2 regions of the Cryobacterium soli genome follow, and region 2 is predicted to be linked to the other one. Evidence: predicted binding sites of a transcription regulator. Region 2 holds the regulator's gene; the other holds the start of a gene.
What was found. Region 2 encodes HspR, which represses chaperone genes until heat shock. Its sites were predicted from a motif close to AAGTTGAGTCNNNNNGACTCAACTT; they were not measured.

Region 1 (7,786 bases), 910 kb from region 2:
CCTGCCGCACGGCCATGCGGGCGCTGCGGCGGCGGCGCCGGTCGTAGCCGGCCAGCGTCACGGCCGCCTCGATGGGCTGGGCGAGGGCGTGTTCGAGCGCCGGTGCGAGCGCCACGGCGTCGAGCCAGCCCAGGTTCATGCCCTGCCCGCCGATCGGACTGATCTCGTGCGCCGCGTCCCCGGCCAGCAGCACCCGCCCGTGCACCATGGTCGACGCGAGCCGCTGCCGCACCGAGAACGAGCTGGGCACGGACTCCGAGGGCGGCAGGCGCACGCCGGTGCGCTGCAGGATGAGCGCGGTCAGGTCGGCGATGGACGCATCCGTTCGCAGGGTGGGCGTCGCGGCCACCCAGCGACGCCGGCCACCGGGCAGCGGGAACGACTCGACGACGCCGCCCTCCTCGAAGAACAGCACCGCCTCGTCGCCGTGTTCGCCGGTGTCAGGGTAGTCGGCCATGAGATAAGTGCCCGCGCCGCCCAACGCACGGGACTCGATGCCCACCGCGTCGCGCAGGGCACCGCGGGCGCCGTCGGCGACCACCACATACTGGGCCTGGGCCACGATCTCCGGCCCGCCGCCGTCGGACTCCGTTCTGGCCGCATTGGGCTCGGCGAGCACGTCCACATGGTCGCCGCGCTCCTGCAGCATGCCCACGCCCACGCCGGAGCGCAGTCCCGCGGGCTTGAGCGCCGCGAACCGCTCCCGCAGCACGGCCTCTGTCTCGTGCTGCGGCAGGGTCACCACAAACGGGAACCGGCCGGTGACCTGCGCGAACGACAACCGGCCGAGGGTGCGCCCGCCGCTCTGCACGCTGCCGGATTCGATACGCACCGCGCGGGAGAGCACCTCCTCGGCCACGCCGGCCTGCCGCAGCACCCGCATCGACGGCGGGTGGATGCCGATGGCCTTGCTGTGCATCGACGGTTCGGTGCGCCGTTCGAGAACCTCCACGTCCACCCCGCGTTCGGCGAGCAGACAACCCAGCAGGATACCGACGGGCCCGCCGCCCACGACGATCACGTCACGCATGGGCCCGGCCCGTCTGCCGCGCCGCGGTCAGCGTGCCCGACGGTGCGCTCCAACGCAGCATCAGCCGGTAGGGCACCTCGCGGTGCACGGTCCAGCCGGGCGGCACCGACGCGGCCAGTTCCGCACGGGTGAAGCTGCGCCGAATGGAGGTCAACCCGTCGGCGCGGATGAACGAGCGCCGGAAGAACGGCCAGGTGCCCAGCCCGAAGCCCAGGTACGCCAGCGGCGCCCGTTCGATGTCGCCGTGCAGCACCAGACCCCGGCTGAGTCGTTCGGAGTCGACGAGCAGCGCGCCCAGTTCGCCGCCGCTGAGGTGGTGCAGCACGTGGTTGGACAGCACGATGTCGAACCGTTCCCCGCCGGCCACGAGATCGCTACTCAGCGCGCGGCGGAACGTGAGCCCGGGCAGCGGCGGCTGGCTCGTGGCGTAGTCGTGCGCGCGGGCATCCGGATCGATGCCCGTCACGGCCAGGCGCACCCCATCCCTGGCGGCCCAGCGGGCCAGCGAACGGGCGACGTCGCCGCCGCCGGAGCCGATGTCGAGCAGTGTGCGCGGCACCGCAGCCGAGAGCAGCGGCCGGATGTCGTGCTTGTAGGTGTGCCGGAGACCGGACACCACAGCGTTGACGTACCGGAAGTTCGCGTAGGTGCGGCGGAGCATGTCGGGGTCGCAGTCCGGATCGTCCATGATCTCGGCGGTGTCCACGGCCCGGTCCCGCAACGAGAAAGACACGGCGTCAGCCGCGCAACACGGTCATCAGGCTCGACTCCACGGTCAGGCCAGGTCCGAACGCCATGGCGCAGACTCTGTCCCCCGCGGCAGCGTTCTCCTGTTCGAGAATCGCCTTCATCACGAAGAGGATGGTGGCGCTGGACATATTGCCGTTGGTGCGCAGGGTCTCCCGGGAGGGAACCAACTGGGCCTCGGTGAGGCCGAGCTTGGTCTCGGTCTTGTCGAGGATGCTGCGACCGCCCGGATGGATCGCCCAGTGCGCGATCGCGGTGCTGAGCGGGGAACCCGGCGCTGCAGCGGTGAGCACCTGGCCCGGCTCGGCGGCTGCAGCACTGGCATCCGCGCCGTCGCCCTGCGCCTCCGCCGCGACCGCTCCGGCCTCGGCGACCACGCCCGCGGCCAGTGCCCGGGTGAGGGACTCGTCCCGGCCGAACAGCGGCGCGAGCGCCGACTCGATGTGCTCGTCGATGATGTGCGGCACGTAGGAGCTGAGGATCATCTCGAACCCCTCGTCGCCGATCTTCCAGGCCATGTCGCCCTCCCCCACGGGCGTGATCACGGTCTCGAAGTGGTCGAGGTTGAGGGCGTTCTCACCGGCGGCCGGCGGGCGGCTGCTCACGATGCCGGCGGCCGCGCCATCCGAGAAGAGGGACGACGCCACGATGGTGTCGGGGTCGCTCGAGGTGCGCAGGTGCAACGAGCACAGCTCTGCGCTGACTACGAGCACCACGGCGTTCGGGTCGGCCTCCACGAACTGCTTGGCCGTGCGCAACGCCGGCATCGCCGCGTAGCATCCCATGAAGCCCAGGTGATAGCGCTGCGTCGATGGCGCCAGGCCCAGCTCGCGCACGAGCATGTAGTCGGGGCCTGGCGCGTAGAAGCCCGTGCAGGACACGGTCACGACGTGGGTGATGTCGGAGGCCTCCAGCCCAGGGCACGCGTTGATGGCCCGGCGGCCGGCCTCCACGAACAGCTTCGTGGCCTGCTCGATGTAGAGCTCGTTGCGCACCCGGGTGCCCGGCATGAGCAGCCGTTGCGTGGCGGCGTCGAAGAACTGCGGCTCGGCCACGGTGGAGTCGAGGGTGAGTTCCTCGATCACGGTATGCCGGGTGTCGATGCCCGAAAGATTGAAGGATGCCGTGACCAACCGCTGGGCCAACCGGCTCAGGCCCGGTTGGGCGGCGAAAATGTCCCGCACCTGCTCCTGCACAAGCACGGTGGGCGGTACAACGGTCTGGAGCGCTCTCAGCGTGACGGCCATGCCCCAGTGTTACACGCACTTTCGTGGCCGCACACCCCCCTGGCGCGGCGCGGCGCGAACGGATGCGCCCGCCCGGGACTTGGCCCGACGGTTACGGCAGCCGGTCGAAGAGCCGGGTCGCGGTGATGGCCAGCGCGAATCCCACGGCGACGATGGCGGTGACCGCGCCGAGGTAAGCGGCCGGGGCGGCGGAGGTGCCGAACGCGCCGGTCGCGCCGATCCCCACGGCCACGGCGGTGACGATCGCGGCCAGCACGGCGATCCAGGTCTGCAGGCGCAGGCCCACCTGCGCGGGGGTGGGCGTGCGGGCGGCGCGTTGTCGGCCGCCGGCCCTGGTGAGCACGGCGCCGCCGACGCATCCCCAGAACGACACCACGAGCAGGGCGGCGATCACGTCACTGGGTCGGTGCCACAGGCTGACCAGGGTGGAGACGCCCGCCGCCACCGCGAAGGCGGCGCCGATCGTGCCCGCGAGCCAGCGCGTGTGCGGGCTCGCCACGAGGAACACCACGAGAGCGGAGGCCGCCGCCACCGTCGTATGCCCGGACGGGAATGAGTTGGACACATAGCCCTCCACGCCGAGGTCCGGCCGGGTGAGGACGATGTTCTTAAGCAGCTGGGTGGTGATCACCGCGGCCATGGCGCTGCCGACGGCCACGAAAAGTGGGAACCAGGCCCGGCGCACGGCGGCGATGGCGAGGCTCACGACGGCCCCGACGCCGACCATCACGGAGGGGATCAGATCCAGCAGGCTCAGGGTGACCTCGGTGCCCGTGGTCTCATTCTCGGCTCCGTTGAAGGCCAGCTGGTCGATGGCCTGCCCGGTCTCATCACGCACGAAGAACAGGTACAGCGCGAGGAATGCCACGGCGCACAGCACAGCGGCGCCCACGTAACGAGCGGGCGTGAGGCGGGAGGTCGAAGACACCCTCTACTGTCCCACGCGAGCATGAGTGAACCGTGAAAGGGCCGTGCACGAGTCCTGCATGCGACGTCGTGCCGGCCGCCCCTTGACAGGCGATACCGGCGGCGTAGCGTCGGAATATGTTCAGTAAGAAGACGAAGCAGGAGCGCGCCGACCGCGCGGCCGTGCGGCGTCAGGAGCCCGACGACCCCCGCGACCGCGGCGGCTTTCCCGGGCTGGAGGGCGACTTCGAATCGGAGCGCCGTCGCGCAGTGACCGCCAGCAACGAGCACGGCGAACCGTACGAGCACGGCGAGGGCGAGACCCCGGTACTGCCGTCTACGACGCCCGGCCTCACCCACCCCTGACCGCTGGATGGTGGCATTCTCCCGGAGCGCATCCGGTGGTTCACCGTGCCCGCAGGCGCGGCTGAGACTTCGCTGAACGGGTCCGCGCACGGGTTGCGAGCCGTGAGATCGTGTCAAATAATAGTTGTAGTTGAGTCGACTGGACTCAAGTTTGGAACCCCCGGCCGGGCCAGCAGGCCCGTGCCGACGATATCGAAGAAAGTGAGTTGAACATGGCCATGAACTACGATCCCTTCCGCGAACTGGATCGCGTCGCCGGCGCCCTGATGGATGTGCGCGGCCCGCGGGTGATGCCCATGGACCTGTACCGGTCCGGTGACGTTTACGTGCTGGACGCCGACATGCCCGGCATCGACCCCGGATCCGTCGACATCGATGTGGACGGGCAGTTGCTCACCATCCGGGGCGAGCGCACCCTGGCCAGCCACGACAACGTGAAGTGGCTCACTCGGGAGCGCACCGCGGGGTCGTTCCTGCGCCAGTTGAACCTGGGCCAGGGCATCGACCTCGACAACATCAGCGCGAAGTACGCCAACGGCGTGCTGTCGGTGACCATCCCCGTGAGCGAGGCGGCCAAGCCCCGCAAGATCGAGGTGAGCACCGAGAACGCCGACCAGCAGGAGACCCTGACGGTGAAGGAAGGCGAGAAACACCTGGAGAAGTAAGACGCCGGATACGCCCGGTCGACCCACGGACCCGGAGGGAATTCCCTCCGGGTCCTGTCTTTTCGCGTGTTGTACACGCTATGTTCATATTTCTCTGATCGACTGAATTTGTAGCATCCGCAGCGCAATCCCCGTAAAGTGCCTAAGTACCAAACGAATGGAAGCTCCGTGAGCATTCGAACGGCCGAATACCCCAGGCCGGATTATTTCCTTCTCCACCTCAGCGACACGCACCTGCTCGCAGACGGCAATCGTCTCTACGGCAGCGTGGACAGTGCCGCACACGTGCAACGGTTGTTTGCGGATGTGGAGGCGTCGGGCAGCAGGCCAGACGCCATCATCATCACCGGCGACCTGGCCGACAAGGGCGAACCGCATGCCTATGCGCAACTGCGCGGCATTGTGGAGCCCGCGGCCGCCCGTCTCGGCGCCAAGGTGCTGTGGGTGATGGGCAACCACGACAACCGGGCGAACTTCCGCACCGAGTTGCTCGGCCAGGAGCCCAGCCTCGCGCCGATCGACCACGTCGACTACGTCGGCGGGCTGCGGATCATCACGTTCGACACCACGGTTCCGGGCAGCCACTACGGCGAGATCTCCGAACGCCAACTCGAGTGGCTCAGCGAACAGCTCAGCTTCCCGGCGCCGGACGGCACCATTCTCGCCATGCACCACCCGCCCGTACCGAGCATGCTCGACCTGTCGGTGTCGGTGGAGCTGCGCGACCAGGCCAGCCTCGCGCAGGTGCTGCGCGGCACGGATGTGCGAAGCATCCTGGCCGGGCACCTGCACTACTCGTCCACGGCGACCTTCGCCGGCATCCCTGTGTCGGTGGCCTCGGCCACCTGCTACACGCAGGACCTCAACGTTCCCGTGGGCGGCACCCGCGGCCGCGACGGCGCCCGGGCGTTCAACCTCGTGCACGTCTACGCAGACACTGTGCTGCACTCGGTGGTGCCGCTGGGCGAGTACGAAGCTCTCGACTACATCGACCCGGCCGAAAGCGCCCGCCGACTGGCCGCATCCGGTATCGAGATCATGCCTGCTGGGTCTCTGCCCGCGTACCGCGAGCCGCCAATGACCAGGCCGATCCCGGTTCTGCGCTGACGTCGCCCGCCATCGCGGCGGAGCCGGTGCCGAGGACGCTCTCGATGAGGGTGTCCTCGCCGTGCTGGCTCTCCGCGATGACGCTTTCGCGTTCCCACGGTGCCACGATCGGGAAGTAGCGTTCGAGGAAATCGGTGACGGCCTCGGTGCGCACCTCGTCGGAGATCTCGGGGAAGCTGCCGTCGTTGAGGCAGAACATGTCCTGGTCGCGGCGCTTGAGCAGCTTGCTCATCTGGCGCAGGGCCAGCTTGAGGGTGGTCTCCACGTAGAGCGAACGCGCCTGGGTCTGCTCCACCGCCCGGCCGGTGGCCAGGGCGTAGTAGTGGTAGAGCGAGTTCGTCACCGAGATGTCGGTGGCGGAGCGGAACCGGCTGGCCATGGTGCGCCGGAAGTCCTCGGGGAACTCGGCCTCCAGCTCGAACATGACGCTCTTGCGCAGCGGCGCCGGCGTGTGCTCGAGGTGCCGGGTGGTGACCTTGCCGAAGCGTTCGCGCAGCAGCGCCCGGTTGACCCGCGCGGCGTTCTCGAAGCCGCTGCGGCTCGGGTCGTTGTCGCCCAGGCCGATGCGGGTGGCCGCCTCGACGAACTTGGTGATGCCGCCGGGCGAGTAGAACAGCTCCGGGCCCACCGGGCGGCCGAAGAACATGTCGTCGTTGGAGTAGATGAAGTGTTCGGCGATACCCGGGATGTGGTGCAGCTGGCTTTCGACGGCGTGCGAGTTGTGCGTGGGCAGCACGCTGGTGTCGGGGAAGAAGTCTTCGCTGTTCATGATCGTCACCCGGGGGTGGTCGACGAGCCACTCGGGGGCCGGCGAGTCGGTGGCGATGAAGATGCGGCGTACCCACGGCGCGAACATGTAGACGCTGCGCAGGGCGTACTTGAGCTCGTCGATCTGGCGGAACCGGGCCTCGGACTCGTCACCGGAGCCGACGACGTAGCCCTTCATGCGCGCAGCGCGGGCCTTCTGGAAGTCGCTGGACGAACCGTCGACCCAGGAGAAGACCAGGTCGATGTCGAAGCTGATGTCACTCACGAGGTCGTCGAACATGTTCTGCAGGGTGCGCCAGCTGCGGCCGAACATCTCGACAGTGGTCTCGCGCGCCTCGGAGCGGGGCAGGCGCTTCCGCATCAAGACGTTCTCGACGGGGGCGATGATCTCGTCTTCGCCGAAGGTCCAGAGCTCGAGCTGGAAGGCGGTCTCGGCGCCGTAGCGGAGCCGGCCGATGGGTTCGATGCGCGGCTGGTAGGCGCGGAAGACGTCGGACTTGCGCAGCTGCGCGAGGGCACCGTCGGCGAGCAGCCCGGCCCGGGCCTCGTCGTTGTCGAGCGGCTTGATGTAGAAGGGGGCGTCAGCGAAGGCCGCGCCGAGGATCTTGCTGATCTGCTTGCGTCGCTTGCGGTTCACCGCGATGACCGGACGGTCGTGGTCGCCGCGCACGAGCAGGTAGTCGATGCCGGCGGCGTCGAGGGCATTGCTCAGGGCGAGAAGGTCGATGACCATGGACTCGTGCGGCGTGAAGTGCCCGTTGATCAGGGCGATCTCGCCCTTCCGTACGACGACGTCGTCGCGGTCGAAGCGGCGGGTGCGCTCGTCGAGGGACAGCAGCACCAATTCGGGTTCGTTGCTCAGCGAGAGGATGGGCATGGACGCGGTATCGGGAGCCGGTTCGTCGAAGGGTGCCGGCTGGGCCTCGGAGAAGCCGCGGCCTGAGGCGTTG
Region 2 (7,786 bases):
GTGCAGTCGGCATTGACCTCGGAACCACTAACTCGGTGGTGGCCGTTCTCGAGGGTGGAGAACCCACCGTCATCGCAAACGCTGAAGGTTTCCGCACCACCCCCTCGGTGGTCGCATTCACCAAGGACGGCGAGGTTCTCGTCGGTGAGACCGCCAAGCGCCAGGCCGTCACCAACGTGGACCGCACCATCTCGTCGGTCAAGCGCCACGTCGGCACCAACTGGACCGTCGCCATCGACGACAAGAAGTACACCCCGCAGGAGATCTCCGCCCGCATCCTGGCCAAGCTCAAGCGCGACGCCGAGCAGTACCTGGGCGACAAGGTGACGGATGCCGTCATCACAGTTCCCGCCTACTTCAACGACGCCGAGCGTCAGGCCACGAAGGAAGCCGGCGAGATCGCCGGCCTCAACGTGCTGCGCATCATCAACGAGCCCACCGCGGCCGCCCTGGCCTACGGCCTGGACCGCGGTAAGGAAGACGAGCTCATCCTGGTCTTCGACCTCGGTGGCGGAACCTTCGACGTCTCCCTCCTCGAGGTGGGCAAGGACGACGAGTTCTCCACCATCCAGGTGCGTTCGACCGCCGGTGACAACCGCCTCGGCGGCGACGACTGGGACCAGCGCATCGTGGACCACCTGATCAAGAAGTTCAAGGAAACCACCGGCGTCGACGTCTCCAAGGACAAGATCGCCAAGCAGCGCCTCAAGGAAGCCGCGGAGCAGGCCAAGAAGGAACTTTCCTCGAGCATGTCCACCAGCATCCAGCTGCCCTACCTCTCCCTCACGGAGAACGGCCCGGCCAACCTCGACGAGACGCTCACCCGCGCCCAGTTCGAGAAGATGACCGAAGACCTGCTCGACCGCACCAAGAAGCCGTTCCAGGACGTCATCCGTGAGGCCGGCGTCAAGGTCGAGGACATCGCGCACGTCGTTCTCGTCGGTGGCTCCACCCGGATGCCCGCCGTGTACGAGCTCGTCAAGAGCGAGACCGGTGGCAAGGACCCTAACAAGGGTGTCAACCCCGACGAGGTCGTCGCCGTCGGCGCCGCCCTCCAGGCCGGTGTGCTGAAGGGCGAGCGCAAGGACGTTCTGCTCATCGACGTCACCCCGCTCAGCCTCGGCATCGAGACCAAGGGCGGCATCATGACGCGCCTCATCGAGCGCAACACTGCCATCCCCACCAAGCGCAGCGAGACCTTCACCACGGCCGACGACAACCAGCCGTCCGTGGCCATCCAGGTCTTCCAGGGCGAGCGCGAGTTCACCCGCGACAACAAGAACCTGGGCACCTTCGAGCTCACCGGCATCGCGCCGGCGCCGCGCGGCATCCCGCAGGTCGAGGTCACCTTCGACCTCGACGCCAACGGCATCGTGCACGTGTCCGCCAAGGACAAGGGCACCGGCAAGGAGCAGTCGATGACCATCACCGGCGGCACCGCGCTGGGCAAGGAAGACATCGAGCGCATGGTGCGCGAGGGTGAAGAGCACGCCGCAGAAGACAAGCGTCGCCGTGAAGCCGCCGAGACCCGCAACACGGCCGAGCAGCTCGCTTACTCGATCGAGAAGCTGATCAAGGAGAACGACGACAAGCTGCCCGAGGACGTCAAGACCGAGGTGCAGGGCGACGTCGACGCTCTCAAGTCCGCTCTCGCCGGAGACGACGACGACGCAGTGAAGACCGCGTTCGACAAGCTCAACGAGAGCCAGGGCAAGCTCGGCGAGGCCATCTACGCCTCCAGCCAGGCGGATGCCGCGTCCGGCGCGTCCGAGAACGCCGAGCCCGCTGACGCCGGCAAGACCGACGAAGACGTTGTCGACGCCGAGGTTGTCGACGACGAGGACGAAGCGAAGAAGTAATGGGCGACTCCAAGCGCCCGGACGAGAACCGTCCCGAAGAAGAATCCGCCTCTGCTGCGGGAGCGCCCGACTCGGGCGCCTCCGCGGCGGGCGGGTCCGACGCCGCGACGGACGCGGAGGCCGAGCTGGCCGCCGCGGTCGGTGCGACCGAGGCGTCCGAGGTGAAGCAGGGCGAGACGCCCGACGCCGCGAGCGCCGAGGGCATCGAAGAGGACGAGCTGACCGTGCAGGACATCCTGGACGCGGCCAACCTCGAAGCCAACGATCCCTCGAACGAGCACCTCGCCGACCTCAAGCGGGTCACCGCCGAGTACGCGAACTACCGTAAGCGCACCGAGGCGAACCGCGAGATCGAGCGCGAGCGCGTCACCGGAGAGGTCGTCAAGGTGCTGCTGCCGGTGCTCGACGACCTGTACCGGGCGGAGAAGCACGGCGACCTCGAGGGCGACACCGCTTTCGCGACCATCGCGGCGAAGCTGCGCGCCAGCACCGAGCGCATCGGCCTCAAGCCGTACGGTTCGGTCGGCGACGTCTTCGACCCCACCGTGCACGAGGCCATCTTCCAGCAGCCCAGCCCGGACGTCGAGGTGGAAACCGTCGGCGATGTCGTCGAGACCGGCTACTACCTCGGTTCCTCGCTGCTGCGGGTCGCCAAGGTCGTCGTGCAGGTACCGAGCGATGGCTAGCCAGGACTGGTTCGACAAGGACTTCTACAAGGTTCTCGGGGTCTCGAAAGACGTCTCCGCCGCCGACCTGAAGAAGGCGTACCGCAAGCTCGCGCGGAAGTACCACCCCGACTCCAACCCGGGCAACCCCGCAGCGGAGGCGAAGTTCAAGGAGATCAGCGAGGCCCACTCGGTGATCGGTGACCCCGAACAGCGCAAGGAGTACGACGCCGTGCGCGCCATGGGCGGTGGAGCTCGCTTCACCGCCCCTGGCCAGGGTGGCCAGCAGGGTGGGTTCGACGACGTCTTCGGCGGCATGTTCGGCGGGGGAGCCCGGCAACAGGGCTACTCCTATGAGCAGGCCGGCTTCGATGACATCCTCGGTGGCATGTTCGGCCGTGGCGGACAGGGCGCCGGCGCTGCCGGTGGCCGGTTCGGCACGCCGAGCGGCGGCTACCGCGGTTTCGGCGGCCCCAGCAAGGGCCGCGACGTCATCGCGTCCACCACGGTCGACTTCATCACCGCCACCCACGGCGATCAGATCACCCTGCAGACGCAGGAGGGTCGGCCGATCAAGGTCAAGATCCCCGCGGGCGTCGCCGACGGCCAGAAGATCAAGCTGCGCGGGCAGGGGCAACCCAGCCCGGATGGCGGCGAGCCCGGAGACATCGTGCTCACCGTGACCGTGCGCAAGCACCCGGTCTTCGAGCGTGAGGGTCTGAACCTGCGCGTGAACGTGCCGGTGACCTTCGTCGAGGCCGCTCTCGGCGCCACCATCGAGGTGCCCACCCTCGGCGGGCCCCCGGTGAAGCTGCGCGTGGCCCCCGGCACCCCCAGTGGCCGGGTACTCCGGGTCAAGGGCCGCGGCGTCGTCACGCCGAAGGGCACCGGCGACCTGCTCGCCGTAGTCCAGGTGGCCGTGCCGTCGCACCTCTCGAAGGACGCCGAGGAGAAACTCCTCGCCTTCAACGAGGCCCTGCCCAAGGAGAACCCGCGCGACGAACTCATCGCCCGGGCCAAGGGGTAACGAACGCCGATGGATGAGAACACCCGGGTCTTCGTGATCAGTACCGCCGCAGAGCTTGCCGGGATGCACCCGCAAACCCTGCGGCAATACGACCGCCTGGGCCTCGTCAGCCCCGACCGCACGCCGGGCCGCTCGCGCCGCTATTCAATGCGCGACGTGGCCCGGCTGCGGGAGATCGCCGACCTGGGCGCTGAGGGCGTGAGCCTGGAAGGCATCCGGCGCATTCTCGCGTTAGAGGACACCGTGCGTTCACTGCGGAACCGGGTGGGCGACCTCGAGGCCGCCCTGGCCGACGAACTGCTCAACCGGCCGGGCCGCCGTGTCTTCGCGGCCGGCTCCGCCGGCGAGGTCATCTCGATGCGCGCGGGAACCCGCACCCGCCGCTCCAACCAGATCGTGATCTGGCGCCCCCTCGACAAATAGCGACCCGATCCGGCGTGTATTCGCGCCCGTCTCGTCGGTCGAGCTCGTCGAGACCTCGTGAGCCGGCCTGTCGTCGTACGTCGCCTGGGTTCGACGAGCTCAACCGGCGGGTTCACTGGCCGAGCCGGTGGCATCGAATGCTGGGGTGAGCGACTGCAGGCCCGTGACCCGCAGCAGGTCGAGCTTCTGCTCGTCTGCACTGCCGGGCACGACCGTGTAGACCACGATGCGCAGGTCGCCGCCGGGCACCGTCATCACGTCGCAGTCGACGGTGATGGGCCCGACCGCGGTGCGGGTGACGGTTTTCCGGCTCCAGCGGTGCTCGGCCACCCGGGCCTCGCCCCAGCGGCGTTCGAATTCGGGCGACGCGGCACGCAGCCGGGCCACCAGCTGCGCCAGTTGGCCGTCGTGCGGGTACCGGCCCACGGCCGTGCGCAGGTCAGCCGCGAGGTCGCTGGCGAAGTCCTCTTCGTGCTGGGCGTCGAACTCGACACCCTCATGCCCCCACATGAAATGCCGCCAGACCAGATTGCGTTCGATGCCGACATAGCGCGACGGGTCGCCGGTCAGGGCGGCCCAGAGCGGGTTCCACAGCAGGATGTCGTGGGACGCGGTGAACACAGCCATCGGCACGTCCCCCAGCCTGTCGATGATCCGCTGCACGCCAGGGGTCACGTGCTCAGGCACTGTCCCGCGGGCCGGAGGGGCGACGCCGGCGACCCGGTAGAGGTGGTCACGCTCGGCCGGGGTCACGCGCAGGGCGAGAGCCAGGGCGCCCAGCATCTGCGGGGAGGGATTGACCGCTCGGCCCTGCTCGAGACGCACGATGTAGTCCACGCTCACGCCGGCGAGGGCGGCGAGCTCTTCGCGGCGGAGGCCGGTAGTTCGGCGTCCAGCGCCGGCCGGCAGCCCGACATCCGCTGGCCGCACGCGGTCGCGCCACGCACGCAGCACGCTGGCGAATTCACTCATGGCCCCATTCTGCCCGGCGCCGCTCGATTCATCGTGGTACTCGCAGTCCCACCGTCGAGGGGTGCCTGGGTGAATGCGGGTGCGGGCCGCAGCATGGACCAATGACACTCACACTCATCACCGGGGCCAACAAGAGCCTCGGCCTCGAAACCGCCCGCCGCCTCATCGAGGCCGGCCACACCGTCTACGCCGGGATGCGCGACCTTGCGAACGGGGATGCCGCCCGTGAGCTGGGCGCCCACCCCGTGCAGCTGGACGTCACCGACCAGGCGAGCGTCGACGCCGCGTTCGCCTCCCTGCCCGACCTGGACGTGCTCGTCAACAACGCCGGCATCCTCGGCACCTCGTTCGGGGTCGATGACCTATCGACCGAGACGATGGCCGCGGTGTTCGACACGAATGTGCTGGGGATCGTGCGCGTCACCCAGGCCGCGTTGCCCGCGCTTCGCCGCTCGGCGCATCCGGTGATCGTCAACGTCGCGTCAGGCGTCGGCTGGCCCGTTTTCTCAGCACCGAGGGACACGACGAGTTCCCGGTGCCAGCCATCCCCTACGCGGCATCGAAGGCCGCGGTGATCGCGCTTACCGTGCAGTACGCGAAGAACCTGCCGTCGTTCCGCATCAACGTGAGCGACCCCGGGTACACCGCCACGGACTTCAATCGCCACGGCGGCCACCAGACGGTGACCGAGGGCACGGATGCGACGGTGGCCCTGGCCCTCCTGGGCCCGACCGGCCCCACCGGCGAGTTCCACAACCGAACCGGCCGCATCGACTACTGAGCAGTCCCGCGGTCTCGACAGGCTCGACCAGCGTGTGGGGGTTTCGACAGGCTCAACCAGCGGGCTCGACCAGCGTGCCGTCTTCTGATCGCCGCCGCACTCAGTAATAAGATTGCTGAATGGAATTGCGCCAGCTTGAGCACTTTGTGACGGTCGCCGACGAACGCCACTTCACCCGGGCAGCCGAGCTGCTGCACATCTCCCAGTCGGGGCTCTCCGCGTCCATTCGGGCGCTCGAGATCGAGCTGGGCACGTCGCTGTTCATCCGCAGCACCCGCCGGGTCGAGCTCACGGCCGCCGGCCAGGCCCTGCTGGCAGATGCGCTGCGCACGCTCGCGAGCGCCGCCGCCGCCCAGAACGCGGTCGCCGCGGTGCGCGGCCTGATGCGCGGCCGCCTCACCGTGGGCGCCGAGCCGTGCCTGGGCTCCGTGGACCTGCCCGCCGAGCTCGCCCGCTTCCGCACCGCCAACCAGGGGGTTGAGGTGCGGCTGCGCCAGGTGGGCTCCGTCGAGCTCATCGAGGGCGTGGCGAGCGGCACCACCGACGTTGCCCTGGTCGTGGTGACAGGCGACACCCCGCCCGGGGTGCGCCTGCACCCGTTGAGCAGCCAGAAGATGGTGGTGCTCTGCCACCCCGACCACCCCGTCGCGTCCCTCGACGAGGTAGACCTGGAGACCCTCCGGGCCGAGCCCCTGGTCGGCTTCCAGGCCGGCTGGGGCGCGCATATGCTCGCCCGGCGCGCGTTCGCCGCGGCCGGCTTCGAGTACCGGGCGGCGCTGGAGGTCAACGACGTGCATCCGCTGCTCGAATTGGTGGGATACAACCTCGGTGTGGCGATCGTGCCCACGAGTTTCGCGCAGAAGCGGCCGGATGACCTCGTGGCCGTGCCGCTGCCGGCCAGCGTGCCTGAGTGGACCGTGGCCGTCGCCGTGGCCGACGAGCCGAGCCCGGCCGCGTCGGCGTTCCTCGAGCAACTACTCGAAGACGTCGCCGCCGCCCGGACCGGCACCGAGGTCCTCGGTGCAGCAGACGACCGCGTGGGCACTGCGGCCTGAGCAACCGTCTGGGGCTAGAGGCCCAGCGGGATCCGCTCGGAGAAGACAGTCTTCACGGGCGGGGCGGCCAGGATCTCGCCGAGCCGGTTGACGCCCTCCGGGGTGGTGCGCCACTCGGCGTAGGCCGCGTGGTCGGCCGCGTTGGCCCAGGTCTCGACCACGATCACGTGTGTCGCGTCGGCGTCGTCCACGATCACTTCGAGTCCCTCGTTACCGGGCCAGGCGCGGGTGGCGGTCAGGGTCTCGGTGAGCACAGCGGCTGCGCGATCGAGCGCGTTCGGGTCGAGCTGCAGGGTGAGATGAACGGTGGCGGTCATGGGTGCTCCAGTTTCGGTTGTACTGACAGACAACACGGCGGCCGGAACAGAATTCCCGGCCGCCGTGCTGGTCATGCGGTGTGCTCGGTGCGGTTCAGGCCGCGTTGAGCGCGGCCAGTTCCTCGGCCGAGAGGGTGAGGTCGGCCGCGTGGGCCGAATCCCGGATGCTCTCCGGCCGGCTCGCCCCGGGAATGGGGATCACCCGGGGGGAGGCGGCCAGGTGCCAGGCCAGCGTGACGACCTGCGGGCTCACGCCGTGGGCATCCGCCACCTGCTGGAACGGGGCGAACCGGGTGCCGAGGTCGGCGGCGGACTTGATGCCGCCCAGCGGGCTCCAGGACAGGAACGCGACACCGAGTTCGGTGCAGAGGTCCAGCTCGGCCTGGCTGCTGCGGAACGCCGGCGAGTACTGGTTCTGTACACTGGCCAGCCGGCCGCCGAGGATCTCATACGCCTCGCGGATCTGCTCCGGGTTGGCGTTGGAGATGCCGGCGAGGCGGATGACACCGTCGTCGAGCAGGTCGCGGATGGCGCCGATGGAATCCGCGTAGGGAACCGCCGGGTCGGGCCGGTGGTGGTGGTACAGGTCGATGGCGTCGCCGCCGAGCCGCGCCAGCGACGCCTTCGCCGCCTGCTTGAGGTACTCGGGCCGCCCGTCGACGTACCAGCTGCCGTCGCCGGGGCGCA

Region 1: DOE79_RS17335 (Hsp20/alpha crystallin family protein) is a predicted target of HspR. The motif match lies at 4,424-4,448, and genes of this name have one in related genera.

What each region holds. Positions count from the first base shown of each region.
Region 1 covers NZ_CP030033.1:3,726,361-3,734,146, reverse strand. The annotation lists gene DOE79_RS17365 (FAD-dependent oxidoreductase) at 1-1,030, opposite strand, end outside; gene DOE79_RS17360 (methyltransferase domain-containing protein) at 1,023-1,763, opposite strand; gene DOE79_RS17350 (type III polyketide synthase) at 1,768-3,024, opposite strand; gene DOE79_RS17345 (phosphatase PAP2 family protein) at 3,116-3,952, opposite strand; gene DOE79_RS17340 (hypothetical protein) at 4,069-4,296, shown strand; gene DOE79_RS17335 (Hsp20/alpha crystallin family protein) at 4,509-4,961, shown strand; gene DOE79_RS17330 (phosphodiesterase) at 5,130-6,068, shown strand; gene DOE79_RS17325 (stealth family protein) at 5,998-7,713, opposite strand.
Region 2 covers NZ_CP030033.1:2,814,255-2,822,040, forward strand. The annotation lists gene dnaK (molecular chaperone DnaK) at 1-1,859, shown strand, start outside; gene DOE79_RS13050 (nucleotide exchange factor GrpE) at 1,859-2,545, shown strand; gene DOE79_RS13055 (DnaJ C-terminal domain-containing protein) at 2,538-3,551, shown strand; gene DOE79_RS13060 (heat shock protein transcriptional repressor HspR) at 3,561-3,974, shown strand; gene DOE79_RS13065 (helix-turn-helix transcriptional regulator) at 4,074-4,946, opposite strand; gene DOE79_RS13070 (SDR family NAD(P)-dependent oxidoreductase) at 5,048-5,521, shown strand; gene DOE79_RS20915 (Rossmann-fold NAD(P)-binding domain-containing protein) at 5,482-5,727, shown strand; gene DOE79_RS13075 (LysR family transcriptional regulator) at 5,847-6,782, shown strand; gene DOE79_RS13080 (putative quinol monooxygenase) at 6,797-7,099, opposite strand; gene DOE79_RS13085 (aldo/keto reductase) at 7,194-7,786, opposite strand, start outside.